4 regions of the Chromohalobacter sp. 48-RD10 genome follow, and region 4 is predicted to be linked to each of the others. Evidence: predicted binding sites of a transcription regulator. Region 4 holds the regulator's gene; each other region holds the start of a gene.
What was found. The regulator sigma-54, encoded in region 4, starts transcription at its own class of promoters, with help from an activator protein. The targets are predictions, from matches to a motif close to TGGCACNNNNNTTGCTNT.
Positions count from the first base shown of each region.

Region 1: OP496_RS15215 (amino acid ABC transporter substrate-binding protein) is a predicted target of sigma-54. The motif match lies at 2,534-2,551, and genes of this name have one in related genera.
Region 2: OP496_RS05650 (P-II family nitrogen regulator) is a predicted target of sigma-54. The motif match lies at 5,661-5,678, and genes of this name have one in related genera.
Region 3: urtA (urea ABC transporter substrate-binding protein) is a predicted target of sigma-54. The motif match lies at 6,260-6,277, and genes of this name have one in related genera.

Region 1 is NZ_JARANX010000026.1:1,211-8,406, reverse strand. It holds gene hemE (uroporphyrinogen decarboxylase) at 1-680, shown strand, start outside; gene OP496_RS15230 (DUF393 domain-containing protein) at 652-1,125, shown strand; gene OP496_RS15225 (VanZ family protein) at 1,169-1,537, shown strand; gene speE (polyamine aminopropyltransferase) at 1,616-2,479, shown strand; gene OP496_RS15215 (amino acid ABC transporter substrate-binding protein) at 2,604-3,632, shown strand; gene OP496_RS15210 (amino acid ABC transporter permease) at 3,714-4,892, shown strand; gene OP496_RS15205 (amino acid ABC transporter permease) at 4,894-6,003, shown strand; gene OP496_RS15200 (amino acid ABC transporter ATP-binding protein) at 6,049-6,816, shown strand; gene OP496_RS15195 (hypothetical protein) at 6,839-7,196, opposite strand, start outside.
Region 2 is NZ_JARANX010000003.1:152,161-159,356, reverse strand. It holds gene OP496_RS05680 (hypothetical protein) at 1-346, shown strand, start outside; gene OP496_RS05675 (aminotransferase class I/II-fold pyridoxal phosphate-dependent enzyme) at 419-1,528, shown strand; gene OP496_RS05670 (DUF4105 domain-containing protein) at 1,531-2,580, shown strand; gene OP496_RS05665 (hypothetical protein) at 2,766-3,269, shown strand; gene OP496_RS05660 (YifB family Mg chelatase-like AAA ATPase) at 3,465-4,979, opposite strand; gene OP496_RS05655 (accessory factor UbiK family protein) at 5,106-5,459, opposite strand; gene OP496_RS05650 (P-II family nitrogen regulator) at 5,717-6,055, shown strand; gene OP496_RS05645 (ammonium transporter) at 6,083-7,196, shown strand, end outside.
Region 3 is NZ_JARANX010000012.1:59,014-66,209, reverse strand. It holds gene OP496_RS12690 (urease accessory protein UreD) at 1-484, opposite strand, end outside; gene urtE (urea ABC transporter ATP-binding subunit UrtE) at 481-1,191, opposite strand; gene urtD (urea ABC transporter ATP-binding protein UrtD) at 1,191-2,057, opposite strand; gene urtC (urea ABC transporter permease subunit UrtC) at 2,054-3,106, opposite strand; gene urtB (urea ABC transporter permease subunit UrtB) at 3,103-4,758, opposite strand; gene urtA (urea ABC transporter substrate-binding protein) at 4,877-6,127, opposite strand; gene cobA (uroporphyrinogen-III C-methyltransferase) at 6,519-7,196, opposite strand, start outside.
Region 4 is NZ_JARANX010000002.1:387,076-394,271, reverse strand. It holds gene mgtE (magnesium transporter) at 1-1,287, opposite strand, end outside; gene OP496_RS04765 (HPr family phosphocarrier protein) at 1,370-1,639, opposite strand; gene rapZ (RNase adapter RapZ) at 1,626-2,522, opposite strand; gene ptsN (PTS IIA-like nitrogen regulatory protein PtsN) at 2,564-3,040, opposite strand; gene raiA (ribosome-associated translation inhibitor RaiA) at 3,047-3,355, opposite strand; gene OP496_RS04745 (RNA polymerase factor sigma-54) at 3,492-4,922, opposite strand; gene lptB (LPS export ABC transporter ATP-binding protein) at 5,047-5,772, opposite strand; gene lptA (lipopolysaccharide transport periplasmic protein LptA) at 5,819-6,346, opposite strand; gene lptC (LPS export ABC transporter periplasmic protein LptC) at 6,343-6,930, opposite strand; gene OP496_RS04725 (HAD hydrolase family protein) at 6,939-7,196, opposite strand, start outside.

The DNA.
Region 1 (7,196 bases), on a different contig from region 4:
GCACCATTCGCCACGAACTGGCGGGTAGCGTACCGCTGATCGGCTTTACAGGCAGTCCCTGGACACTGGCCACCTATATGATCGAAGGCGGCTCGAGCAAAGATTTCCGGCACGCCAAGGCGTTGATGTATGGCGACCCGGCGGCGATGCATGCGTTGCTCGACAAGCTGGCGCGTTCGGTGACCGACTATCTCAACGCCCAGATCCGTGCCGGTGCTCAGATCGTGCAGATCTTCGACACCTGGGGTGGGGTGCTATCGACGCCGGCGTATCGTGAGTTCTCTCTGGCTTACATGTCGCGCATCGTCGAGGGGCTGATCCGCGAGCACGAGGGGCGGCACGTGCCGGTGGTCCTGTTCACCAAGCAGGGCGGTCAGTGGCTGGAAACCATCGCTGATAGCGGCGCCGATGCCGTGGGCCTGGACTGGACCACCGAACTGAGCGATGCGCGGGCCCGCGTGGGTGACCGCGTGGCGTTGCAGGGCAATCTCGACCCCAACGTGCTGTTCGCCCCGCCTCAGGCGATTCGCGATGAAGTGGCGCGCATTCTGGCCAGCTATGGCAGTGGGCCGGGCCATGTCTTCAACCTGGGCCACGGCGTCAGCCAATTTACTGATCCCGATCATGTTGCCGCTTTTATAGACGCGCTGCATGAGTTCAGCCCGCGTTACCATGGCTGAAGGCGTGCTGCTGCTCGTGCTCGATGCCGAGTGCCCGATGTGTCGGCGCGCGGCGCATTTCGTGCTGCGCCACGCACGGGTGCCGGTGTACCTGGCGAGCCTGCACGAAGCGCCGGCACGGCGTCTGGGCGAACACTTCGGAGCTGACCCGAGTCAGCTCGATAGCGTCTGGCTGGTGCGCGAGGGAGAGTTGCATCGCGACAGCGACGCGTTGTGGCGTCTGGCCCAAGGACTTCAGTGGCCCTGGCGCGGCCTGGCGGCGTTGCGTTGGTTGCCGCGTGGATGGCGCGATGGCGTCTATCATGTCGTCGGACGCTGGCGCCATCATCTGGCACCGGTGACCGATTGGTCGCAACAAGCGCGTGCGAGCTGGGTATTGCACCTGGACGAAACGACCTGTCGGCGGCTGGGCTTGCCGCTCACCTTGATGGGATGCCGTCCATGACTACCGGCCATAACATAGCCATCCGCCACAAGGAGTGTAAGCCATGCCTGTTTCCCTTCGCTCTCTTCGCTGGTCGTGCCTGGTGCTGGCCGGCGTCAGCGTTGCCGTGATCGCCTGGGGCAGTCTGACGCCCGGCGCGGAGATGCCCCAGGACCTGCCCTGGGACAAGTTCAACCACTTCATCGCCTATGCAGGGCTGGCAGCGCTACTGCGCCTGGGAGGCCTACGCGCGGTGACGGCGCTGGGCCTGGCTGTCGGTTATGGTCTCCTCGTTGAAGGCTTGCAACTGGGCGTGCCGGGACGCAGCGGTGCCGATTGGGCCGATGTGCTGGCCAATACGCTGGGAGCACTCGCTGCGGTAGGGGCCTGTCATTGGCTGCTGCCCAGGCGCTTTCTTGTCGCGCGCGGATAGGCTATGTTGCGCAACTTTCCATGAATGCGATTTTGGCCTCTCGAAGGGGCTTTGACGATAGCGATTACGAGGGTTCCCATGACCGAGCGTCTCGACCAGGGCTGGTTCACTGAAGTGTTCGACAGCCACGGCAGTGCCTTCTCACTCATGATCACGGACAAGTTGCACGAGGTACAAAGCCCCTATCAGCATCTGGAAGTCTACGCCACCGAGACCTACGGTAATTTGATGGTACTCGACGGCTGCGTGATGCTCAGCACGCGCGACAACTTCCTCTATCACGAGATGATCGCGCATCCAGCGCTGTTCGCGCACACTGCGCCCAAACGCGTGGTGATCATCGGCGGCGGTGACTGTGGCACGTTGTGCGAGGTGCTCAAGCATCCGGGCGTTGAGGACGTCGTGCAGATCGACATCGACGAAGAGGTTACCCGGGCCTCGCAGCGTTACTTTCCCGAACTGACGGCGTCCAACGACGACCCGCGTGCCACGCTCAAGTTCGAGGATGGCGTCAAATGGGTGGAAAACGCGCCGGCAGGCAGCGTCGACGTCATGATTATCGACTCCACCGACCCCGTGGGCCCGGCGGAAGGACTTTTCGAGGCCGACTTCCTGGCGCGTTGTCACCGCCTGTTGGCCGACGGTGGTGTGCTGGTGCAGCAGAGTGAATCACCGCTTTATCACACGGGCTCGATCATTCGCGAGTTGCGTGCCGACATGCAGCGCGCCGGCTTCGATAGTGTTGCCACGCTGCCGTTTCCGCAGCCGGTCTATCCCTCGGGCTGGTGGAGTGTCACGCTGGCCGGCAAGAGTAACGACGTGACGCGCTTTCGCGAGACCGCTGCCGCTGCGGTGGAATTCCCGCTCGAGTACTACAGCGTCGAGACCCATCGTGGTGCATTGGCACTGCCGCCGTTCATGCGTCGTGCATTATCGGTGTGATGTGCAACATGTGAAAAACGCTAAAGGCATGTGACTTAGGTATATTGGCTAGATTGGCAGGCTCCTTGCTAATGTTGAAAGTGGCTCTCGAACAAGCCATCACAATAACGCAAGGAGCTTCTGCATGCTGTACAACAACAAGTTCATGGTTGCCCTCCCCGCCGCACTACTGCTGGGAGGACTGGCAACGGCCTCCCAAGCGGCGACGCTCGATGATGTAAAGGAACGTGGCTCCCTCAACTGCGGGGTGAACGTCGGGCTGGCGGGATTCTCGGCACCAGATGCCGATGGCAAGTGGCAAGGGCTCGATGTGGAAACCTGTCGCGGCATCGCCGCCGCTATCTTTGGCGATCCCGAGAAAGTCGAATTTACACCCTTGACCGCGAAGGAGCGTTTTACCGCGCTGCAGTCGGGGGAAATCGACGTGCTGTCGCGCAACACGACCTGGACGGCAACGCGTGACAACTCCCTCGGCCTGAACTTCACCACGACGACGTTTTACGACGGTCAAGGCTTCATGGTGAACAAGGACCTGGGCATCGAAAGCCTGGAAGACCTTGATGGTGCTTCCATCTGTATCCAGTCCGGCACCACCCACGAATTGAACCTGGCCGATTACTTCCCCTCGCGCGATATCGATATCAATACCGTGACGTTCGACACGCCGGATCAGACCGCCCAAGGGTTTGCTCACGGGCGTTGCGACGTGCTGACCTCCGATACCTCTCAGTTGAGTGCACTGCGTTTGCAGCTTCCCGAGCCGGATAGTGTCGAGATTCTCGAGACACTGATTTCCAAGGAGCCGCTGGGACCGGTGGTCCGCCAGGGCGACGATCAGTGGCTGGATATCGTGCAGTGGTCCATCTTCGCGATGGTCAACGCCGAAGAGATGGGCGTGAACAGCGACAACGTCGATGAAATGCGCGATAACCCGCCCAATCCCGGGGTGGCACGCCTGCTGGGTCAGGACGGCAACTATGGTGAGCAACTCGGCCTTTCCAACGACTGGGCGTACAACATCATCAAGGAAGTCGGCAACTACGGAGAAGTCTTCTCTAGAACGGTAGGTGAGGATTCACCTCTGAAAATCCAGCGGGGTATGAACGCCCTGTGGAACGAGGGTGGTATCCTCTACGCGCCGCCGGTCCGCTGATACGGTTTGTCAAGTACTCGATGATAGCACCCCGCATGACCTGCGGGGTGTCTTCTTGTGTCAGCGTATTAGAGGATCGACATGTCGCGTTCTCCTTCCGGCGATCGGGTTGCGTTGTGGCGTAATCCGACGTTTCGTGCCTATGTACTACAAGGTGTGTTATTAGCGGCGTTAGCGGCGTTAATTGGTTTTATCGTCGTCAATACGATGGCTAACCTCGAAGCAAGAGGAATCTCCACAGGGTTTGGTTTTCTCGATGAGCGCGCGGGCTTCTCCATTCCGCAGACGTTGATCGAGTATTCCGGCGACAGTACCTATGGGCGTACCTTTTTCGTTGGTTTGCTCAATACCTTGCTGGTCTCGGCCTTAGGTATCGTGATGGCGACGATCATTGGCTTCGCGGTGGGGATTGCCAGGCTGTCGTCGAACTGGTTGTTAGCGCGCCTAGCGACTGCCTATGTGGAAATCTTTCGTAACATCCCTCTGCTGGTCCAGATCCTGTTCTGGTATTTCGCGGTGCTGCAGGCACTGCCCAGTCCTCGCCAAAGTCTCAGTCTGCTGGAAATCGTCTTTATCAACGTGCGCGGATTGGTCATTCCCGACCCGCAGCCCCTCAGCGGTTTCGCGGCGACGCCTTGGGCCTTGCTTGTGGGCATCGTGGCGGCGATTGCGCTGGGCATCTGCGCGAAGCGCCGCCAGGTTCGTACCGGCAAGGCCTTGCCGATCTATTGGCTGGGCGCGGGCTTGATCATTGGCATGCCGCTATTGGTGTTCCTGCTCACGGGGGCGCCGCTCGAATGGTCCATTCCCGAGCTGACAGGCTTCAACTTCAGCGGTGGGGTGAGAGTCCTGCCCGAGCTGGTCGCTTTATGGTTGGCATTGTCGATTTATACCGCGTCCTTTATCGCCGAGATCGTGCGCTCGGGCATCCAGTCGGTCCCTGGGGGGCAGGTCGAGGCGGCCAATGCGCTGAGCCTGCCGGGCGGTATTACCTTGCGCAAGGTGGTGATTCCCCAGGCGATGCGCGTCATCGTGCCGCAACTGACGAGCCAGTATCTGAATCTCATCAAGAACTCTTCGTTGGCCACGGCGATTGGTTATCCCGACTTGGTGGCTGTCTTCTCGGGCACGACTCTCAATCAGACCGGGCAGGCCATCGAGATCGTGGCCATGACGATGGCCGTGTATCTGGTGATCAGCCTGGTGGTATCGGCACTGATGAATGTTTATAACGCGCGTACGTTGCTCAAGGAGCGTTGAGATGGCCGGTGAATCCATGCGTGATGTGATGATTGAAGCGCGGCGTCCACCGAATGCGCATCGGGGCGTCGTGAAGTGGCTACAGCGCAACCTGTTTAACGGTCCCCTCAATAGCGTGGTATCGGTGATCACCATTAGCGTATTGCTATGGGCATTGTGGCCTTTAGTGCAATGGGCCTTGATACAGGCCGACTGGCTTGGCGACTCGCGTCAGGCGTGCAGTGGCGAAGGCGCCTGCTGGGTATTCATCAGCGCACGGTTCGAGTCGATCATCTATGGCTTCTACCCTGAGGCCGCGCGCTGGCGGGTGGATATCGTCTTTGCGTTGATGGCAGGACTGCTTGCCTGGTTAGCGATTCCCAGGATTCCGGGCAAACGCTGGGCCGCGATCATCGCAGTGATCGGCTTTCCGGTAGCGGCGTATGTCTTGCTTCTGGGTGGCCACTTCGGGCTAATGCACGTCTCGACCCGTAACTGGGGCGGGCTGATGCTGACCCTGACCGTGGCCACGATCGGTATCGTCGGCTCGTTACCGATCGGTATCGTGCTGGCCTTGGGGCGGCGTTCGAACATGCCGCTGGTCAGGGCCGTGAGCGTCGTCTTCATCGAGTTTTGGCGTGGCGTCCCCTTGATCACCGTGCTGTTCATGGCCTCGGTGATGTTACCGCTGTTTGTACCGACCGAAGTCGAGTTCGATAAGCTCCTGCGTGCGCTGGTGGGGATCATGCTGTTCTGGAGTGCCTACATGGCGGAAGTCATACGAGGCGGGCTACAGGCCATTCCCAGTGGGCAGGATGAAGCGGGTAAGGCGCTGGGGCTCGGGTACTGGCATCGCATGGGGCTGATCGTGTTGCCTCAGGCCTTGAAGCTGGTCATCCCGGGGATCGTCAATACCTTCATTGCGCTGTTCAAGGATACCTCGTTGGTCTTGATCATCGGGCTGTTCGATCTGCTGGCGATCATCCGAGCGGGCCTGACCGATAGTGATTGGCTGGGCTTTGCCACTGAAGGGTACGTGTTTGCTGCCCTAGTATTCTGGGTATTTTGTTTCAGTATGTCGCGTTATAGCCAGTACATCGAGAAGCGCCTACAGACTGGCCACACGGACTGAATCATAACGACTAAACCAATAACGATAACGCCAAGGAACTGCATCATGAGCCAAGCGACTGCTACCTCTCACGGCGAAACGCCGATGATCGAGATGAAGGGTCTCAACAAGTGGTACGGCGATTTTCACGTGCTGCGCGATATCGACCTGACGGTAAAGCGCGGCGAGCGTATCGTCGTATGCGGCCCCTCGGGGTCCGGCAAGTCGACGTTGATTCGCTGCATCAACCATCTCGAAAGCCATCAGCAAGGCGAGATCGTGGTCAATGGCATGTCCATGACCCAAGACGTCAAGCGTATCGAACAGATTCGCCGTAACGTCGGCATGGTGTTTCAGCACTTCAACCTGTTTCCGCATCTCAGCGTGCTGGAGAACTGCTGCCTGTCGCAGACCTGGGTGCAGAAAAAGCCGCGAGCCGAAGCCGAAAAGACCGCGATGGAGTATCTGGAGCGCGTTCAGATCGCCGATCAGGCGTACAAGTACCCGGGGCAATTATCGGGCGGGCAACAGCAGCGCGTGGCGATTGCGCGGGCGCTGTGCATGCGCCCTGAGGTGATGCTGTTCGACGAGCCGACCTCTGCGCTTGACCCGGAAATGATCAAGGAAGTGCTCGATGTCATGATCGAACTGGCCCGCGAAGGCATGACCATGCTCTGCGTCACGCACGAGATGGGTTTTGCCAAGACGGTGGCTGATCGCGTCATCTTCATGGACCAGGGTCAGATCATCGAAGAGGCGCCGCCGGAGACGTTCTTCAATAATCCGCGCTCGGAACGCACCAAGCTGTTTCTCAGCCAGATTCTCGGCCACTAAGCGGGAGCGAGATGGCTAAGAGCTAAAGGCTGGGTTCCTGACGTTGGGAGGGTGTGGTCGGCTGCCGTTTCGTGGTGGTTGACTGGCGGGGCTGCGTTACGCGCGCCTGGCCTACCACGCCTTCGTCCGGGTCGAGCGGTTTCGCCGTGCCGATCCAGGCCTGTTCTGGGTCGTGCATGGCCGGGCGCCGGTCGATGGCGCGCGTCATCACGTCGCCGGGGGCAAGACCATTTCGGCGTGCCTGCATGTGATGCGGTGCCATCCATAACTCGGCGAACAGGCGTACCAACGCCATGGCGAGCAGCAGCGCGCCTCCGCCGAGTGCCAGCATCGGCCAGCTAGCCTGCCAAGACAACCCGTTTGCTGACGGTGAATGGCGC
Region 2 (7,196 bases), on a different contig from region 4:
GCCCTGGTCGGGTGACACGCAGGATATCGTGGTGATGCTGGCACCGCCGACGGTATCACCTGCGCTGGGCATCGCGCCGGGGCGGCTCACGGAAACCCTGGGCCGCGCCCTACTGGCACAGGCCAAGGGCCCCCAGGTCCTCGATTGGACGCCGGGCATGCTGGCCGACGAGGCGCCGGACAATCACTGGGTGCTCGAGAGCAAACTCCAAGGCAACGGAGTGCTGCGACTATCCGACCGGGAGTTGCGTCCCTATCAGTGGGAAATCACGCTACGCCGCCCCGGCCAGGACGCCCCCAGCTGGCGCGCTACGCTCTCCGGGGCGCTGGACGCCAGTGCGCTATAAACCCAGGCGTGTCACGTTGTGCCCAGCGCGTCTCGGTCGCACAATGAGCCTTTTGCGTTTCAGGAGTCTCGCATGTCGCGTCACGCTCGACACCTCGATCGTTCCGGCCCGCACAATCCGTTCCCCGGTCTCAAGGCGCTGGAACGCAAATTAGGCCGCGAGGTACCGCATCGCCTGGGCTCCAATGAAGGGCTGGACATGCCCCATCAGGCGCTCAAGGCGCGTTTCGGCGATGAGCTCGCCACGCTTGCCCGCGCCTACGGCGATGCCGAGGCCATGGACGTGCGCCAACGCCTGAACACCCAGCTTGGCACGCCGCTGGAGGCGCTGGTCATCGACGCCGGTGCCGACAGCCTGATGGCGCTCGCCCTGCGCACGCTGTGCGACCCCGGCAGCACGGTGATCGCCAGCGCGGGCACTTATTCCACGTTCAGTTACTTTGCCGAAGGCCAGGGGTGCCATCTTGTCGAGGTCGACTATCGCGACGCCCCCGGTGTGCTGGCGCCGGACCTCGACGCCCTGGCCGCCCGCGCAGTGCGCGATAACGCCCGCGTGGTGTATCTGGCCAATCCCGACAATCCCAGCGGCCACCTGCACCGCGACGCCGATGTATTGGCACTGCGCGACGCCCTGCCAGAGGACTGCACACTGCTGCTCGACGAGGCCTATCACGACTTCCGCGATGATGCCGATGCTCCCGCTGCAGGCGAGGTCTGGTCCGGCGTGGTGCGCCTACGCACTTTCTCCAAGGCGCATGGCCTGGCAGGACTGCGGATCGGCTACGCTATCGCCGAACCGGGACTGGTCGAGGTGATGCACAAGGTGCGCATCCATTACGCGGTGTCGTCGCTGGCGCTGGCCGCCGCCGACACCGTGCTCGATCATCCTCAGGAGACCGCGCAGCACGTACGCGACGTGATCGCCCGCCGCGAAGCCCTGGCCGAGCACCTGCGCACGCTAGGTGCCGACATACCCCCCAGCGCCACCAACTTCATCGCCGTGCGTCTGCCGGAGGCGGAACTCACCGCCCGCGTCCATCGCGAACTGCTCGACGCCGGTACGCTCGTACATCGCCCCGCGCATCCCGCGCTAGGCCACGTGCTGCGTATCAGCACGCTCGAGGACGCTCTTGAGCCTGGCCGACTGGCCGCGCTGGAACGCGCACTCGAGGCACAGCACTGAGCATGGCACGCACTGCTTGGCTTGCCTCACTATGGCACTGGCTCATCGCCGGCGTGCTGGCACTGCTGATCGTCGCCAGCAGCGGCTGGGCGGTGCTGGCGCTGTGGTATCGCCTTCCCGGCCCTACCGTGCTGCGTTACGGCGTGGCGGGACTGTGGATCGTTGTCGCGCTGGCGTGCTGCGTGGGGCTTTTCCTCAAGGGCTGGCCGGCGCGCGCCCTGCTCGGCTACCTGGCCATGTACCTCGTGCTCGGCGTCTGGTGGTGGACGATCCAACCCGCTACCGAGCGCGATTGGGCACCGGATGTCGCGCATATCGTCAGCGGCACGCAGAAAGACGACAACCGCGTCACGCTAGATAACGTGCGCAACTTCCACTGGCGCACGCCGCAGAATTTCGATGAGCGTTGGGAAAACCGCCACTACGACCTGGATCAGCTGCGTTCGGTCGATCTGCTGGTGTCCTACTGGATGGGGCCGGCCATCGCCCATACGCTGGTCAGCTTCGGCTTCGAGGACGGGCGCTACCTGACGTTTTCGGTGGAAATCCGCAAGGAGCGCGGCGAAGCCTTTTCCACCCTGGGCGGCTTCTTCAAGGAATACGAAGTCAGCATCATCGCCGCCGACGAGCGCGACATCGTGCGTGTGCGTACCAATGTGCGCGGCGAAGACGTCTATCTGTATCGCGTGCAGATGCCCAAGCCGGTCATGCAAGACCTGTTTCGCGCCTACCTCGACGAGGCCCATGAACTGCAACGCGATCCGCGCTACTACAACACGCTGACCTCCAACTGCACCACGCTGGTCTACGCCATGATGAAACGCATCGTTCCCCGCCTGCCCTTCGACTACCGCCTGCTGCTATCCGGCTACCTGCCCGAATACGTGCACGACGTCGGCGCGTTGGCCCCCGGCGCTCCCTTCTCCGCACTCAAGGCCCAAGGCCACATCAACGCCCGCGCCCGACAAGCAGGCAACGCCGACGACTTCTCCGCGCGCATACGCGACGGCATCCCCGGTGCCGACGCTCCCTCCTACGACGCGGACGACTAAACGCCTCCATTGCCGCCGATCAGTCAGTCCAACTGACGATAGCCGGTATCTGAATCCTTCCCTGCCTCCACTGTTTCTCTCTACGGCACTTCAGTATTCGTTACAATAGGTTTCGCTCATATGTATGGCATCGCGAGGGGGTAATGGGGAAACCAAAAGCTGGGGTTCAGTGGAGGCCGCATAAGATGGCGGGAGAGGTCTTCGATCTCAACCACCTGCATCCATATGAAACAGAGTATGTGGTACCTCCCAAAGGGAGCAATCCTGAACACCGCTTCAAGGTCAGCGTGAGTTTTGGCCTTCATTGCTTTACTAAGACGCCAGACGACGTAGCAGCAGTACCTGATGATGGCTGGTATGCAGATAACCGCGAACGACGAGCTTTCTGCCAGGAGCGGTGGAAGCTTTCGAAGATGCTGCCAGGGATTATCGAGACCTTAGGCGATCGAAGATGCCTCCACACAGGCCGAGAAGAGTTCGTCACTATTGAGGTAGTCGTGGATGGGCGCCAGTTCGACTATGCGGTGTTCTTCCTGATCACGAAAGGAGGGAAATCGGGGGCTGATCTCAATTTGTTCATCGTCAGCGCCCATGAGCGTTATAACGCCCTCAAGTACAAAAAGCCGATTCGTTTCCATGTGATTCTGATGAACCGCTACCAGGGAAAACCGATCAAGGTGCCTCGGTAGGCACATGAAAACGCCCCGCATAGGCGGGGCGTTTTCTTAATCCGGAGCCTCTTGAATATTCCACTCTTGGGTGCGAACCACCTTCGTGGTGGGCGGGCGCTTACACCGGTCTGCGCTTCCTTTGGCATTAAGGATGGCTCATACCGAGGATTCCGTCAATATGGAGCTGGCATTGGAGCCATAAGACGCCAGCCCTTAAACGCCCCCATTGCCGCCGATCAGCCGGTCCAGCTGGCGATAGCCGATGGCTTCCATCAGTTGGGGCTGTCGGGGGCGGGGCTCCTCGGCGAGGTCGGCGAGGGTCAGGGCGACGCGCAGCACGCGATGGTAGGCGCGGGCGGAGAGGTTGAGGCGGTTGAGCACGTCGGCCAGCCAGGTGCGCTCCTGGCCATCCAGTGCGCAGAGATTCTCCAGCGTACGGCTGGGTAAATAAGCGTTGAGCGCGCCGCGCTGGGCCTGGCGTTGGCGGGCGGCGAGCACACGCTGGCGGACGACCTCGGAGCTTTCGCCGCTGCGTTGCTCGGTGAGTTGCGCGGCGGGTAACGCGGGAACTTCCACCTGCAGATCGATACGGTCGAGCAACGGGCCCGAGATACGTGCCTGGTAACGTTGAACCTGGGCCGGTGTGCACACACAAGCTTTGCGCGGATCACCGAGATGCCCGCACGGGCACGGGTTCATGGCCGCGACGAGCTGAAAGCGAGCGGGAAAGCAACTCTGCATCAACGCCCGCGAGACGACGATCTGCCCCGATTCCAGCGGTTCACGTAACACCTCCAGCACACGCCGGTCGAACTCCGGCAATTCATCCAGAAACAGCACCCCGTGATGCGCCAGGGAAATCTCTCCCGGACGCGGCTTGCCGCCACCGCCTACCAACGCTACACCGCTGGCGGTGTGATGCGGCGTACGAAACGGGCGCTGCCCCCAGCGTTCTAGGATCGGCAGGCCGCATACCGAGCGCACGGCGGCCACTTCCAGCGCTTCATCTTCTTGGAGGGGTGGCAAAATCCCGGGTAATCGACTGGCGAGCATGGTCTTGCCGGTACCCGGTGGGCCAGCGAACAAAAGATTGTGGCCACCGCTGGCGGCGACTTCCAACGCCCGCCGGGCCTGCTGCTGGCCACGCACTTCGGCGAGGTCAGGCTCGGCCAAGCGCGGTGCAGGTCGCTCACCAAGTTGGTGCGGTGCAATTTTCTCCTGCTTGAGCAAGTGCGCGACGACCTGCGGCAGATCAGCGGCAGGGAGGACGTCCAGATCACCGGCCAACGCCGCTTCATCGGCGTTGCTTTCGGGCAAAAGCAGAGCACGCCCGGCACGACGCGCTTCCAGGGCCGCCGGCAAGACCCCGCGCACGGGACGCAACTTGCCATCCAGTGCCAGCTCGCCCAGACATTCCAACCCTGCCACAGCCTCGACGGGAATCTGCCCCGAGGCCACCAGAATGCCCAACGCAATGGGTAGATCGAAGCGCCCTCCCTCCTTGGGAAGATCCGCCGGGGCGAGATTGAGCGTGATACGCCGCGTAGGAAAGTCGAAACCGGCGTTGATCAGGGCGCTACGCACCCGCTCGCGGCTTTCTTTGACCGCCGCCTCCGGCAGGCCGACGATCGCCAATCCCGGGAGGCCGTTGGTGAGATGTACTTCGACCAGCACATCCGGCGCTTCCAGCCCCAAGCCGGCACGCGTATTGATGATGGCAAGCGCCATGCAGCCTCCTCCCGATAATATCAAAATATGCGTATACACTAATTGATTGGCTACAGTAACGCACGTGATGCGGAAGGTAGGGGACCGCCTCGACGGGCCGAGACGGCGTCAGTTAGCAGGCGACGATCAGTTCTTGTGCGAGGTATCAGACGTGCGCGTCTCGTCGGCGTCGTCCTTGGCGTCGTGTTCGGTCGTCGGCTCGGCACCTTCGGCGGCGGCCACCGGGGCGCTCTGGCCCACGTCCAGCGCCGCTTCCAATGCCGCGACCTGCGCCTCGAGCGATTCGACACGCGAACGCGTACGCTGCAGCACTTCCATCAGAATGTCGAAGTCTTCACGCGAGACCAGCTCCATGCGATCGAAGGCGCCGCGCATCACGCCTTGAACGCTGCGCTGGATATCTTCCGGCGCATGCGAGGCGTCCTGGAGCCGGTCGCCGACTTGCTGTGCGAGACGTGAGAAGAGGTCTTGTGTCGCCATGAGAGTTCCCTCGGATTGAACGTTTCCTTCCTCGCCACAGCATACGCAAGGCCGGTGAAGTACGCATGCCCTATGTTGGTGCAGACTCGTCAGCACTGCGCACCAAAACCTTGCGACGAGCGGCCCATGTTTGGGCACTACCCTCGGCGAAGTTTCCACATCTTTCCGTAAACAGCTGTTTTTAATGGCACACAGCCAATATGGCATGGCTTCTGCGTACGTCCCGAGAGGCGAAAGCCGACAACGGGAGAACTGGCATGAAGCTCATTACCGCCATCATCAAACCTTTCAAGCTGGACGATGTCCGCGAGGCGCTGGCCGACAACGGCGTCCAGGGGATCACCGCCACAGAAGTGAAAGGTTTTGGACGCCAAAAGGGTCACACGGAACTCTATCGCGGCGCTGAATACGTCGTGGACTTCCTCCCCAAGGTAAAAATAGAAATCGCCGTGGAGGAAGACCGATTGGAAGGTGTGCTGGAGGCGATCAGCAATGCCGCGAACAGCGGCAAGATCGGCGACGGCAAACTATTCGTCACGCCGCTCGAAGACGTCATTCGTATTCGTACAGGTGAACGCGGCGCCGACGCCGTTTAAGGCCAGGGCTGAAGGGAGACACAATAAATGACTGAAGATATTACGCAGCTATCGTACGCGCTCGACACTTTCTACTTTCTGGTCTGCGCCGTGCTGGTCATGTGGATGGCCGCCGGCTTCGCCATGCTCGAAGCAGGCCTGGTCCGCGCCAAGAATACGGCGGAAATCCTGACCAAGAACGTAATGTTGTTCGCCATCTCTTGCACCATGTATCTGCTGTTCAGCTATCACTTGATGTATTCCAGTGGCGCTGGCGGGTTCCTGCCAAGTCTGGGCTTCCTGCTTGGCGGTGAAAACAGCGTCGGCCAAGTGATGAGCAGCAACGGCGATATCTATTATTCCAATCGTGCCGATTTCTTCTTCCAGGTGGTGTTCGTGGCGACTGCCATGTCCATCGTCTCCGGGGCCGTGGCGGAACGCATGAAACTCTGGGCATTTCTGGCCTTCGCGGTGGTGATGACCGCGATTATCTACCCGACGTCCGGTTACTGGACCTGGGGCGGCGGCTGGCTCGCCGAGCTGGGCTATTCCGACTACGCTGGCTCGGGCATCGTCCATATGGCGGGGGCGGCCGCGGCCTTGGCCGGGGTGCTGGTACTCGGCCCACGTAAGGGCAAGTACGGCAAGAACGGCGCGATCTACGCCATTCCTGGCGCCAACCTGCCGCTGGCAACGCTGGGGACCTTCATTCTGTGGATGGGCTGGTTCGGCTTCAACGGTGGCTCCGAGCTGATGGTCTCAAACATCGATTCCGCCAATAACATGGCGCAGGTGCTGGTCAACACCAATGCCGCCGCCGCAGGCGGGGTGATCGCCGCGTTGATTCTCGCCAAGATCTGGTTCCGCAAGGCAGACCTGACCATGGCGCTCAACGGTGCTATCGCTGGCCTGGTGGCAATCACCGCCGATCCGCTGTCACCCACGGGTCTGGGTGCCATGCTCATCGGTGCCGTCGGCGGGCTGCTGGTGGTTGTTTCCATCGTGACTCTAGACAAGCTCAAGATCGACGATCCGGTGGGGGCTATCTCCGCGCACGGTGTGGCCGGCTTGTGGGGTGTCCTGGTGGTGCCCCTCACCAATAGCAGCGCCTCTTTCAGTGCACAGATCATCGGCGCCCTCGCCATCTTCCTGTGGTGCTTCA
Region 3 (7,196 bases), on a different contig from region 4:
GCGGCAGCCATTCGAGCAGCGCACCCGGTTGCACGCTCAGATGCGTGTGCTGCCCCCAGCTCACGCCATTGCGATCGGCACGGTAGAGTTTTGTCGCCGCCGGCGTGGTCAGCAGGGCATGCGCGCCGCGCTCGGCCTCGGCCTCGATACGCAGTTCGTCACCGCTGACCAATCCGCCCGGCGGATGCAACAGATACACATGACACGGCTCGGCATACGGGAACTCAGCATACGGGGGCTTGGCATACGAGTACTTGGCATAGTGAAGCTCGGCGACATGATCCGTTTCGGGATAGAACGGCCGCTGCACCCGCAAGGGGCCATGGTGACGCGCTCGCGTCATGCGTGTCCGCCCGCCGCGCGCGGCGAACCGCAGAGACAGCGATGCCGCCCAGTGCCGCTGAGTGTCGAAACGATGCCCGGAGGCATTCGCGGCAGTCGCCTCACTGGCAGCAAGATGCGATGGCGATTCGTAGTGAGTCATACCGTCAGATGCCGTTTGACCAGGTCGTCGTCGAGCTCGCCGATTGCGCCACCGGCGACCGTCTGGCCGCGATCCATGATCGTGAAGAGATCGGCGTACTTGCGCGCAAACGGCAGCTTCTGCTCGACCAGCAACACGGTGAGGCCGTCCTCGCGATTGAGACGGCGAATCACCTCGCCGATCTGGGCGACGATATTGGGTTGAATGCCTTCGCCGGGCTCGTCGAGGATCAACAGACGCGGCTCGATCACCAGCGCCCGGCCGATTGCCAGCTGCTGTTGCTGGCCACCGGAAAGATCGCCGCCACGGCGATGGCGCATTTCCTTGAGTACCGGGAAAAGTTCATAGATACGCTCGGGAACTCCGCGTTCCGACCCGTCTTGTAAACGCTTACGTCGCGCCGGCAGACCGATGCGCAGGTTTTCCTCCACGCTCAGCGTGGCGAATATCTGGCGTCCCTGCGGCACGTAGCCAATGCCCAGATCGGCGCGCGTCTCCGGGCGGCGCTTGAGCAGGTCCTCTTCAGCGAAGCGTACCTGACCCTCGCGCACCGCCACCTCGCCCATGACGGCCTTGAGCAAGGTCGTCTTGCCCACGCCGTTGCGGCCCATCACGCAGGTACAGCGCCCTTCCGGCACCTCCAGCGAGAGATCGCGCAGGATATGGCTCTCGCCGTAATACTGGTTGAGCTTGTCGACACTGAGCATTATCCCTCCTCCCGCGTATCGGCTGCGTCGTCGTCGCCGCCCAGGTAGACGTCGATCACCCGCGGGTCGTTGGCGACCTCGTCCATGCTGCCCTCGGCCAGCACGCTGCCCTGATGCAGGGCGGTGACGGTGCGGGCGATGGAGCGCACGAAGCCCATGTCATGCTCGACGACGACCACCGACTGCTGGCCAGCCAGGCGCGTCATCAAATCCGCCGTGCGGTGCATTTCCGGTTCGGTCATGCCGGCCACGGGTTCGTCGACCAGCAATAGGCGCGGGCGCTGCATCAGCAGCATGCCGATCTCCAGCCACTGCTTCTGACCATGCGAGAGCACTCCCGCCAGGCGGTCGCGCTCGGCACTCAAGGCGATGGTCTCCAGCACCTCGTCGATGCGCTCGCGCCCCTCGTGATCGAGACGCGCCAGCAAGGTCTTCCACACGCGTCGGTCGCCGGCCATCGCCAACTCGAGATTGGCACTCACCGACAACGCCTCGAACACGGTAGGTTTCTGGAACTTGCGCCCGATGCCCAGATTGGAGATCTGCGGCTCGTCCATCTGCAATAGGTTATGGCGGCTGCCGAACCAGGCCTGGCCACGATCGGGCCGCGTCTTGCCGGTGATGATGTCCATCATGGTGGTCTTACCGGCGCCGTTGGGGCCGATGATGCAGCGCAGTTCGCCGTCGTCGATGGTCAGGTTGAGGTCGTCGATGGCCTTGAAGCCGTCGAAGCTCACGCTGACATCCTCGAGATAGAGAATCGGCCCATGGCGCACGTCGACGGGCGAACGTGCCGGTGCCATGAAATCGAAGACACGGTCGGGACGCGCGAACTCGCGCAGGCGTTCTACATTCGTCATGCTCATGTGGCCACCTCCCGACGCCGACGCAGATGTGTCATCAAGCCCGCCACGCCCTGCGGCAGGAACATGGTGACCACCACGAACAAGCCGCCCAGGAGAAACAGCCAGGCATCCGGCATCACACCGGTCAGCAGCGTCTTGAGATAATTGACGACCAGCGCACCAAGCAACGCTCCATAAAGCGTGGCGCGGCCGCCCAATGCGACCCAGACCACGACCTCAATGGAGAACAACGGTGCAAAGGTGCTGGGATTGATGATGCCTACCTGGGGCACGTAGAGCGCGCCGGCGATACCCGCAATCATCGCCGACAGCACGAACACCGCCAGCTTGACGTGTTCGACGCGGTAGCCGATGAAGCGCACTCGCGCCTCGGCGTCGCGCGTGGCCATGCACACCCGGCCGAGTCGCGAGCGGGTGACCGCCTTACAACCCCAGAAGGCCAGCAAAACCGTCACGCCCGAGGCCACGAACAGCGCCACCGTCATGCTCTCGCTGCTCAGCGAAAAGCCCAGCAATTCATCGAAGCGCGTCAGCCCGGTGCTACCGCCCATGCCCATCTCGTTACGGTTGAAGGCCAGCATCAACGCGAACGTCAACGCCTGGGTGATGATCGAGAGATACACCCCGGTGACCCGCGAGCGAAACGCCAACCAGCCAAACACCAGCGCCAGCAACCCCGGTGCCAGAACCACACCGAGCGCCGCCACGGGAAAGTGAGCCATGACACCCTGCCATGGCGCCAATGGCGACTGCTGAGCGGTCAAGTAGAGACCCATCGCGTAGCCACCCAAGGCAAAGAAGGCACCGTGGCCCAGGCTCAGGATACCCAAGTAGCCCCAGATCAAATCCACCGCCAGCGCCAGCAGCATGTAGGTCAGATACTTGCCGAGCAGCGAGACGACGGAGCCGTTCAAGTGCCAGGCATGATCCGGCGGCAAGGCATGCAGTACGACCACCGCCAGCATGCCGACGATCAGGACGACGCTGGTGATCCAGGTCGAGCGCTCATCGAGCAGTGAATTGCGTTTGAACATCGCGGCGATACTCATGACGTCCGCCCCTTGGGCGCGAAGAGACCCTGCGGACGTTTCTGGATGAACAGAATGACACCGATCAGCACGATCACCTTGGCCAGCACCGCCCCCACCCAGGGCTGCAGGACCTGGTTGATCACGCCCAGCGACATGCCGGCGACCAGGGTGCCCCAGAGGTTACCGACGCCACCGAAGACCACCACCAGGAAGGAGTCGACGATATAGCTCTGCCCCAGATTGGGCCCCACGTTGGTGATCTGCGAGAGTGCGACGCCCGCCAGCCCCGCCACACCGGCGCCCAGACCGAAGGTCAGCATGTCCACCCGCGCCGCGCGCACCCCCATCGAACGTGCCATGGCACGGTTCTGGGTCACTGCGCGTACCTCGAGCCCCAGCCGGGTATAGCGCATCAACGCCCATAGCGCGGCGAACACCACCAGGCAGAAGATCAGCACGCCCAGACGGTTGAGGGTCAACGATAGCGCTTCGTTGAGGTGCCACGCCCCCTGCAGCCAGTCCGGCGAGTTCACGCGCCGGTTGAGCGGCGAGAACACCGTGCGTACCAGTTGCTGCAGAATCAGACTGATACCGAAGGTCGCCAGCAGCGTCTCGAGCGGCCGGCCTTTGAGAAAACGAATCACGCTGCGTTCGATGAGAATGCCGAACGCCCCCGCAACCAGAAAGCCGCCAGGAATCGCCAGCAACAACGCCAGACCCGGCTGACCGGGCAATAATTGCTGGATCATCCAGGTGGTGTAGGCGCCCAGCATGATCAACTCGCCGTGCGCCATGTTGATCACGCCCATCACCCCGAAGGTGATCGCCAGGCCGATGGCCGCCAGTACCAGCACGGAGCCCGCGCTCAAGCCGAAGAACAGCGTCTGGCCACGCTCGTACCAGGCACGCTTGTTCTCGATACCGGCCAGCACCTCCTCGGCGTCGGCGGCAATCGGAGCGTCGCTATTGGCAATCGTCGTCAGGGAATTGCGCACGCGGGTATCGAGATTGCCGCTCAACGTCTCAAGGGCCGTCACATCGCCCTGCTCCACGCGATACAGCGCTAGTGCGGTTTCGAGCTCGGCGCGTACCGCGGAGCTTTCCTCGTTGTCGAGCTGTGTCGTGACCGCATCAACGCTCTGCGCATCGACTTCGCCGATCAAGCGTTTCGCGGCATCGAGGCGCGTGGCCTCGTCACCCGCGCCAAGCGACAGCGAGGCGATCAGGCCTTGCAACTGGGTACGCAGCGCGTTGTTGATGCGAAACGCATCGACACTGCGTCGGGAGCCCGTCCCGGCATCCTCATACGTAATGGCATCGATGATCGGCCATTCACGGCCGCTATCATCGGTGATGATGTAGAAACGCTCGCCACGGCGCTCGCGCGCCAGGCGACCGTCGAGAAGCGCCTCCAGCCAGCGTGTCTTCTGTGCCGCGTCGCTGGCGGCGATGGCCTGTGCGGCCTCGGCCTTGGCATCGAAATCATTGGTATCCAGCGCCTGCAGCAAGGTCTGGGCACGCTGCGGTGTCACCTCGGCCTGCACCGGCGAGACGAGGGCAAGCCACACCAGCAGTGCGGCCACGACCGTCAGACAATGCCGGAGATCGGAGCCGACTTGTGGGACGGTCACGCTTTTTGGTTGAACATTCGTCGCGTGAGTTGACGTCATCGAAGGATTCCTTCTCGCGCCGCGACGGTCGCGGCGCACGATTCGGGAGCGCCCCGTCCTTCAGGGCGTCATGACGTGTAAGGAAACGGTGGGCGATGCGCGCCCACCGTCAGCGTGCTTACTCGGCGCCGGCGCCGTCCTCACAGGTCATCGACTCGACGTTCAGCTTTCCGCAACGCAGCGGCGCGCGCCAGTCGCTGATCAGGTTCTGCGATTCCGGGAGATAGTCGGACCAGGCATCGCCCGCGACGTTGCCCGAGGTTTCCCAGACCACGCTGAACTGGCCGTCATCCTGGATTTCGCCGATCATCACCGGCTTAGTAATGTGGTGATTGGGCATCATCGCCGAGGAGCCGCCGGAGAGGTTGGGCACCGTGACGCCGATAATCGAATCCTTGACTGCATCCACGTCCGCCGTGCCGGCTTCACGCACCGCTTCCAGCCACATGTTGAAGCCGATGTAATGCGCTTCCATGGGATCGTTGGTCACCGCCATGTCGTCGCCGGTGAATTCGACCCAGTTGTCGATGAAGTCATAGTTGGCGTCGCTATCGACGCTCATGAAGTAGTTCCAGGCCGCCATGTGGCCCACCAACGGCCCGGTATCGATGCCGCTGAGTTCCTGCTCGCCCACCGAGAAGGCAACGACCGGAATATCGGAAGCGCTGATGCCCTGGTTGGAAAGCTCGGTATAGAACGGCACGTTGGCATCACCGTTGATGGTCGAGACCACGGCGGTCTTCTTGCCCTGGCTGCCGAAGTCGGCGACGTCAGAGACGATCGACTGCCAGTTGCTGAACCCGAACGGCGTGTAATTGACCATGATGTCTTCATCCGCGACGCCATGGTCCTTGAGATACGCCTCGAGAATCTTGTTGGTGGTGCGTGGATAAACGTAGTCGGTGCCCAGCAGCGCCCAGCGCTCCACGCCCTGGCTTCTCAGGTAATCGACGGCGGGAATCGCCTGCTGATTGGGCGCCGCACCGGTGTAGAAGATGTTTTCGGAAGACTCCTCACCCTCGTATTGAACCGGATAGAACAGCAGGCCGTTTTCTTCCTCGACTACCGGCAACACCGCCTTGCGCGACGCCGACGTCCAACCGCCGAAGATCACGTCGACCTGATCGTCGCCGGTCAGCATATCGCGTGCCTGCTCGGCGTACCGCGACCAATCCGACGCCGGGTCCATCACCACGGGCTCGAGCTTCTTGCCCAGCAGTCCGCCTTTCTCGTTCTGCTCTTCGATGAGCATCAGCATTTCATCTTTCAGCGTCGACTCGCTGATGGCCATGGTGCCGGAGAGCGAGTGCAGGATGCCGACCCTGATGGTGTCGTCTTCCTGAGCAGCGGCCGGCAACGCGATACCCATTGACAGCAACAATGCAGTGGTAGTGGAGATCTTGTTCACGAATGACTCCTTGCGGATCTGATTGTTATGCAGCGCGACTCACGCTGTTGTCGTGTTATCCAGCGACGACGCACGATGGCGTCTACACGACATGTCGCAAGGCATGTGCCAATCTCGTGCACCAGATTTAAAAACACCTAAAAAACAAGAGGTTAAGAAGTATACAAAAGGGACGGCATGCGCTTTTACGCACTGTTTTAGCGCAGCTAGACAATATGCATGCACCAACAGGAAGGTCTTGAAAGTCTCAAAAGCACCAATTAAGTGCAAAACTTCAGAAACTAAGAGAGAAATCGAATGCTACGTTCGGTGATCGAGTAGACACTTGAAGAAGGCAGGAAGACGGTTGGAATCAAACGCTGGAGGCGTTACCCAGTGGCGTGGGATGCTTACCGTCTTGCCAGCCTTGGCTGGTCGCGGCATCGGGCACGAACCAGTCCAACGTGCCGTGTAGGGAGACGACATCGCCGACCACGATCAATGTCGGCGGGCGGATATCGCCTGCGTCAATGGCCGCCAGCATTGACGCGGGGAGCGTCTCCAGCGTGCCTACATGCACACGTTGGCGCGCCGTGGTGCCCTGCTCGATCAACGCCAGTGGCGTCCGGCTCGGCAATCCATGCGCCTGCAGTTCGTGACGAATGGTCGCCAACGTCCCCAGCCCCATGTAGAACACCAACGTCTGCCCGGGGCGCGCCAGCGTCGGCCATTCGAGACCGCAGCCACCGTTTTTGAGATGCCCGGTCACGAAACGCACCGACTGGGCATGATCGCGATGGGTCAACGGAATCCCCGCATAGGCGGCGCAGCCGCTCGCCGCCGTGATGCCCGGCACCACCTCGAAGGCAATGCCCGCCTGGGCCAGGGTTTCCAGCTCCTCGCCGCCGCGCCCGAATATGAACGGATCGCCGCCCTTGAGTCGCACCACGCGATGACCGGCACACGCCCAATCGACCAGTGCCTGGTTGATGCCTTCCTGGGGCACGCTATGTGAGGAACGTGCCTTGCCGACATAAAGCCGTCGCGCCTC
Region 4 (7,196 bases):
GAGCACGCCTCCCGAGAGCGCTGGGTCAATCTTCAGGCGCTTGAGCAGCACGGGAATCACGGTGCCGGCCAGTGCGGCGACGGTCAGGTTGATGACCATCGACAAGGCGATGATGCCGCCGAGTTTGTAGTCGTCGAAGCGCACGATGGCGACCAGGGCCACGATCACGGCCCATAGCACACCGTTCATCATCCCCGAGAGCATTTCGCGGACCAGCAGCCACTGCACGTTGGCGCCGCCGACGTGTCCGAGGGCGATCCCGCGAATCAGCACCGTCAGCGTCTGCGACCCGGCGATACCGCCCATGCTGGAGACGATGGGCATCAACACGGCCAGCGCAGTGATTTGCTGAATGGTCGATTCGAAGATGCCGATGGCAAACGATACGATGGTCGCCGCAATCAGGTTGATGCCTAGCCATACGGCGCGTCGACGCCCGGTACGCCACGCTGGCGCGAAGGTGTCCTCGTCCTCGTCGAGGCCGGCCATGCTCATGACCTGGTGCTCGGCATCCTCGCGAATGACGTCGACCACGTCGTCGATGGTGATTCGGCCCAGCAGGGCGCCGTCGGTGCTCACCACCGGTGCCGAAATGAGATCGAATTTCTCGAACAGGCTGGCGACCTCGGTGTCCGCGGCCGTGGCTTGCACCGAAGCAAAATCGGTGTTCATGACCTCGCGGACCAGGATCGAAGGGTCGGATACCAACAGCAAATTGAGCGGTAGCGTGCCGATCAGTTCGTCGCGGCGGGTGACGACGAGCAGCGTATCGGTGGAGTCGGGCAACTTTTCGTGTCGGCGCAGATAACGCAGCACCACGTCCAGGGTGATATCCGGGCGAATGGTGATGGTGTCGGTGTTCATCAAGCCGCCTGCGGTGTCCTCGGGGTAGGACAGCACGGTCTCGATCCGCTGGCGTTCTTGCGCCTCCATGGCTTGCAGTACTTCGTGAATGACCGTGTTGGGCAAGCGTTGCAGCAAGTCGGCGAGGTCGTCGACGTCGAGTCCTTCGGTCGCCGAGACGAGCTGTTCGGCGTCCATGCGGCTCAGGAATTCGCTCTGGATGTCGTCACCCAGGTATTGCAGCACATCGCCCTGCAATTCGGGGTCGACCAGTTCCCACAGCACATTGCGCTCACGCGGCGGCGTTGATTCAAGCAGATGGGCGACATCGACCGGGGCCAGGCCACGATTGAGCATGCGCCGCGCCTGGTCCAGCGCACCGCTTTCCAAGGCCTCGCTGAGGCGGTCCAGCCGAGGCTGTAATTGCTTGTGATTGGGGCTCATGGGGAATCGGCATCCTTTGTCGATTCTTGGGCGAAGCGTAATTCTAACATCGCTTCGGGCAGGCGCGAACGCTGTTCGCTAATCAAGCATCTTCCTCGAAGCGTGACTCGAACAAGGTGGTGAGGGCCTTGAGTACCTCGTCGGCGTCGTCGCCCTCGGCTTGAATGTCGAGTTCGGTCCCGCAGGGGGCTGCCAGCATGAGCAGTGACATGATGTTGGTGGCATCCGCTTCACGCTGACCATGGAACACACAGACGCGCGCCGCATAAGGTTGGCAGCATTGCACGAGCTTGGTCGCGGCACGTGCGTGGAGGCCGCGCTTGTTGGTGAGTTGCAGCCTACGACGCGGCATCGCCATCCTCCGGCAGTGCGGCTTGCACGCCCAATTCGCGATGGCGTAGGCGCACTCCACTCATTTGTGTCGCAAAATACCGAGCCAGCCCTTCGATCAGGTATACCGAGCGGTGCTGGCCACCGGTGCAGCCGATCGCGACGGTCAAATAACTACGATTGCTGGCAACATAGGCGGGGAGCCAGCGTTCCAACCACTGACGTATATCGTCGGCCATGGCGTGAACGTCGGGGTAGGCTTCGAGAAACGTGACGATTTGAGAATCGCGACCGTCGAAACCGCGTAGCTGAGGGTCCCAGTAAGGGTTGGGCAGGCAGCGCGCATCGAACACCATGTCGGCATCCAGCGGGACGCCGCGTTTGTAGCCGAATGACTCGAACGTCAAGGTCAGGTGTCGGCCGCTATGGCGTGCCACCTGCTCGGCGATGCGGCCACGCAGTTCGTGTACCGACAGGTTGGAGGTGTCGATGACCAGATCGGCGATATCGCGAATCGACGAAAGGTAGGCTTGTTCCTGTTCGATGGCCTCGGCGAGCGTCATTTCACTGGTTCGCGTCAGCGGATGACGACGGCGCGTCGCCGAGTAGCGTTCCAGTAGTATGCGCGAGTCGGCGGTCAAATAAACGACCTGGCACTGAATGCCTCGGGCGCGGATCTCTTCGAGCAGCACCGGGAAGCGTCTCAGGGCATCGGGAAGATTGCGTGCGTCGATACTGACCGCGATATGCGTGCGTGACGGCGGGCCTTCACGTAGCTCATCGATCAGGGGTGCCATGAGACTGGCCGGCAGGTTGTCGATCGCGTAGTAGCCGAGATCCTCGAGTGCTTGGAGGGCAATCGATTTGCCGGAGCCGGAACGGCCGCTGATGATCACGAGCTGCATGAGCGCCCCTTGTGTTGCGCGAGTATCAGTATGCGCGGATGTCAGTTTGCGCTGGTGTCGTGCTGGCGGATGGCCTCGATCAGAGTGTCGTAGAGCTGTCGTTGAGTCTGTGCCTGGCGTAGTTTGGTGCGAATGGCGCTATCGTTCATGATGGCGGCAACCTGGGCAAGCAACGACAGATGGGCATCGTCGGCTTCTTCTGGAACCAGCAGAACGAAGATCAGGTCGACGGGGTCGCCATCGGTGGCATCGAAGTCGATGGGCTCCTGCAGGCGTAGAAAACCGGCAATCGGCTCCTTGCAATGCGGATTGCGCGAATGCGGGATAGCGACACCATTACCGATACCGGTGCTGCCCAATCGTTCGCGGCCGATGAGACGTCCGAACACTTCCTGGCTATCGAGGCTGGGTGTGTTCTGCGCGATGAAGGTGCTGAAAAATTCCAGCACACGCTTCTTGCTCCCCCCGGCAACGCCGAAGAGTGCGCGTTCGGGGGGTAGGATGCTTTCCAATATCATGGCGAATTAACGGGCACCGGCGCCCTGAGCGCGTGCCTGCACCTTTTCCTTGTGTTTGACGAGCTGACGGTCGAGCTTGTCGGTTAGGGCGTCGATAGCGGCGTACATGTCGTCGCTTTGTGTATCGGCGTGCAGGTCCGCGCCTGCGGCATGAAGCGTGCATGCAGCCAGGTGGCGTTCCTTCTCGATGGATAACGTGACCTGGACGGTAGTGATGTTGTCGTAGTGGCGTTCCAGACGCGCGAGCTTTTCATTGACGTAGTCGCGTAGAGCATCGGTCAATTCGATGTGGTGACCGGTGATATTGGCTTGCATGGCACGCTCCTATTCCATCGGTTGGCACTTCGATTGTAACCCTTTTTAGAGCGCTGCATAGCCCTGGATCAAGGCTGGCTAACGAAGACCGCAGCGAGTCTACGCAGCGTGGCCGATACGTGCAAACTGCCCGCGTTCAGGCGAGTCGCTTGCGCTCGCTGGAGGAAGGTATACCCATCGCTTCACGGTACTTGGCGACGGTGCGTCGTGCGACCGGAATGCTGTCCTGAGCCAGGAGGTCGACGAGCTTGCTGTCGGATAGAGGCTTGCGTGGTGGCTCGTCGCCAATCAATTTCTTCAAGCGTGCACGAATTGCCGTGCTGGAATGGGCGTCGGTTTCGCCTTGCCCCCCGACGTGGCTGGAAAAGAAATACTTGAGCTCAAAGACGCCGCGAGGCGTATGAATGAATTTCTGCGTGGTCACGCGGGAGATGGTCGACTCGTGCATGTCTACCGCGTCGGCGATATCTGCCAGGATCAACGGTTTCATGGCTTCCTCGCCGCGTTCGAGGAAGTCGAATTGGCGTGCCATGATCTCTTGGCCCACGCGCAGCAAGGTGTCGTTACGGCTCGAAAGGCTCTTGAGCAGCCATTTGGCTTCTTGTAGATGCTGCTTGAGGAAGGTGTTGTCGTCGCTCTTGTCGGCGCGCTTGATGAGTGCAGCGTAATCCGGTTGGATACGTACGCGGGGCAGGGCCTCGGGATTGAGCTCGATGCGCCAATCCTGTCGGATGCGCCGCGCGATGAGGTCGGGAATGACATAATCGTTGCTGCTGTCCTCGAAGGCGAGGCCGGGGCGCGGGTCGAGGGACCGAATGAGGGCGATGACGTGGTCGAGCTCTTCATCGTCGAGGCGCAAGCGTCGCTTGAGCAACTTGCGGTCGTTGCCTGCGAGAGCTGCGAGGAACTGGCGTACCAGCCGCTTGGCCTGGGTTATCAGCGGCATGTCTTCAGGGAGGGCGCCGAGTTGCAGCAACAGACACTCGCGTAGGTCGCGGGCGCCTACCCCAGTGGGATCGAACTGTTGTACGCGCATCATGACGTGTTCGACATCGCCCACCTTGAGCCCCGAAAGGCCTTGGCCGCGCAAACCGTCAACAAGCTCGTCCAGGGGCAGGGTGAGATAACCGTCGGCCCCCATGGCATCGATCAGGCCTTCGGCAATATCATGTTCGCGCGGCGTCATGTCGGCCATGGCGAGTTGCCAGGCCAGATGGTCGTGAAGACTGGTATGCGCGGTATTGCGCTCTATATCGGGGCCTTCCTCGCTACCGCCACCCCCCGTCAGTGAGGGGCCTGAATCCTGGTAGGTATCACTCCATTCGCTATCCAGCGACAGGTTCTCGGGGATGTCGCTTGCCCAATCATCTTCCTGCTGCGTTTCGCTGACCTCGCGTTCTTCGAAGTCCTCCTCGAGCTCCAGCATAGGATTGGAGTCCAGCGCTTGCTGAATCTCCTGTCGCAAATCCAGCGTTGAAAGCTGCAAGAGCTGAATGGCCTGCTGTAACTGGGGCGTCATCGTCAGCTGCGTGCCGACGCGAAGCTGCAAGGTAGGTTTCATGGACATGGAGAATCGATCGTCGCTTCCTGAAACGGTTCTCGTACGTTATCTCGCGACGACGCTACTTGCAAGAATGAAAGCAACAATCATGCCATTTATATAAGCGTGCAGCGGTTCCAGCAGTTTGCGTTTACAATCTGAACTCATGGCCGAGGTAGACGTCACGCACTTTCTGGTTGGCGAGAATGGCCTCTGCATGTCCTTCGGCGATGATCTGACCGTCGCCGACGATATAGGCGTTGTCACAGATATCCAGGGTTTCGCGTACGTTGTGGTCGGTGATCAAGACACCGATATCACGATCACGCAATTGGCGGATGATGCTCTTTATCTCGCCAACGGAGATCGGGTCGACCCCGGCGAAGGGCTCGTCGAGAAGGATGAAGGCGGGCTCGGTGGCCAGGGCGCGGGCGATCTCGACGCGACGACGTTCGCCCCCGGACAGGCTCATGCCAGGGTTGTCACGAATGTGGGTGACGTGAAACTCCTCCAGGAGGCGCTCGAGCTGTGCCTTGCGCGCGGCCTTGTCGAGATCGCGGCGCGTCTCGAGAATTGCCATGATGTTGTCGGCGACCGAGAGTTTGCGAAAGATCGACGCTTCCTGGGGCAGGTAACCGATACCGGCGCGGGCGCGTTCGTGCATGGCCGCATGTGACAGGTTGCGCTCGTCGATGTGCACGCTGCCGGCATCGGCGCCTACCAGTCCGACAATCATGTAGAACGAGGTAGTCTTGCCGGCGCCATTAGGGCCGAGAAGTCCGACAATGCTGCCCTGACGTATGGTCAGGCTGATGTCATGCACCACGCGGCGGCCCTTGTAGCTCTTGGCGAGGTTGGCGGCACTCAGGGTCTTCATGGGCGTCGGGTCCTACCTAACTGGGGTGAGTGAATCACTAAACACGTCACTGCTCGCTATCGCGGGGCGTCAGCGTCATGCGAACGCGCTGGTCGCCATCGCCGTCATCGTCGGAGCGAGCCTGTACCTGGCGGCGGTCGAGGAAGTATTCGACATAGGCGCCATTGAAGGTATCCCGGGCCTGGTGTAGCTCGGCATTGTCGATGAGTTCCACGCGACGCTGGGCGGCATGATAGATCACCGTATCGCCCCAGCCCTTGGCCACCGGCTCGTCCGGCGCTGGCTTTTGCTCGAGATAGGCGCGTTCGCCACCCCCGCCATGGGCGGTGACCGTGGAGACTTCGCCCTGCGCGTTGCGTTCGATCTTCACGCGCGCGGCCGTCAGTTGCATACTACCTTGCTGCATATCGACATCGCCGGTATAGACCGCGGTGCCGGCGTTGTCGTCGAGATCCAGCTGATCGGCGACGATCTCGATAGGCTGGCTGGCATCGCTATCCAGCGCTAGCGCCGTGTGGCTGGCGAGTCCCAGCGCGGCGCATGCCAGTGCCATCGTCAATGGTCGTGTCATCATGATTCGTCCTCGGCAAGCTGTGGATGGTGGCCTCGCACATCACCGCTCAGACGCGCTTGATTGGTGTCGATCCAGGCGTCGAAGCGATTGCCGCGCACGCGCTGTTCATGCTGCCGCAATACGGCCTCGGTGTCACTCCAGGCGTGGCCCTCGCTGGACTTGTAGTACAGCACGTCGGTGTCGAGACGCCAGCCCTGCTCGGGTTGTACGAGCCGGGCATTCCCGGTCAGGGTGAGTAGATCGCGTTGCGGCCCCAGGCTTCCCTTGTCGCCGGAGATGTCCCACTTACGTCCCGCCTCGTCACGCACCTTGGCCTTCGGTGAGTCGGCGCGAATGACATCGTCGACAGGGGTATGCACGAGGCGCGGCGATTCAAGCGTCTGGTGGGGGGTGCCTTGCGCGTTGAAGCGCGTCATGGTGACGCCTTCTAAGTAGTAATCGGGCTCGCCTGCGTCATCGCTGGGGACCGGGCCAGGAGAAGAAGCATCGCGTTGTTCGACGATGGCCAGGCCGATACCAAGGACCACTAGTATCAGCAATAGCCCCAGCCGTGCCCATTTGCGAGAAGACAGAAAAGTCGGCATGACGCGCTTCATCCTTGGCCATCGAGATAGGGTGCGAGGCAAACGTCCCACCGTCCCTGGCAGCTCAGCAAGGCATCGCAAATTTCACGCACCGCGCCTTGGCCGCCCGAGCGCGCGGGAATCCAGTCGGCGTGCGCACGGACGTAATCCGGCGCATTGTTCACGCTCAGTCCGAGTCCTGCGGCGCGAATCGCGGCCAGGTCGGGCAAATCGTCGCCACAATAGGCGATCTCGTCCAGTGGTAGGCCGAGCTGTTCGCACAGGGT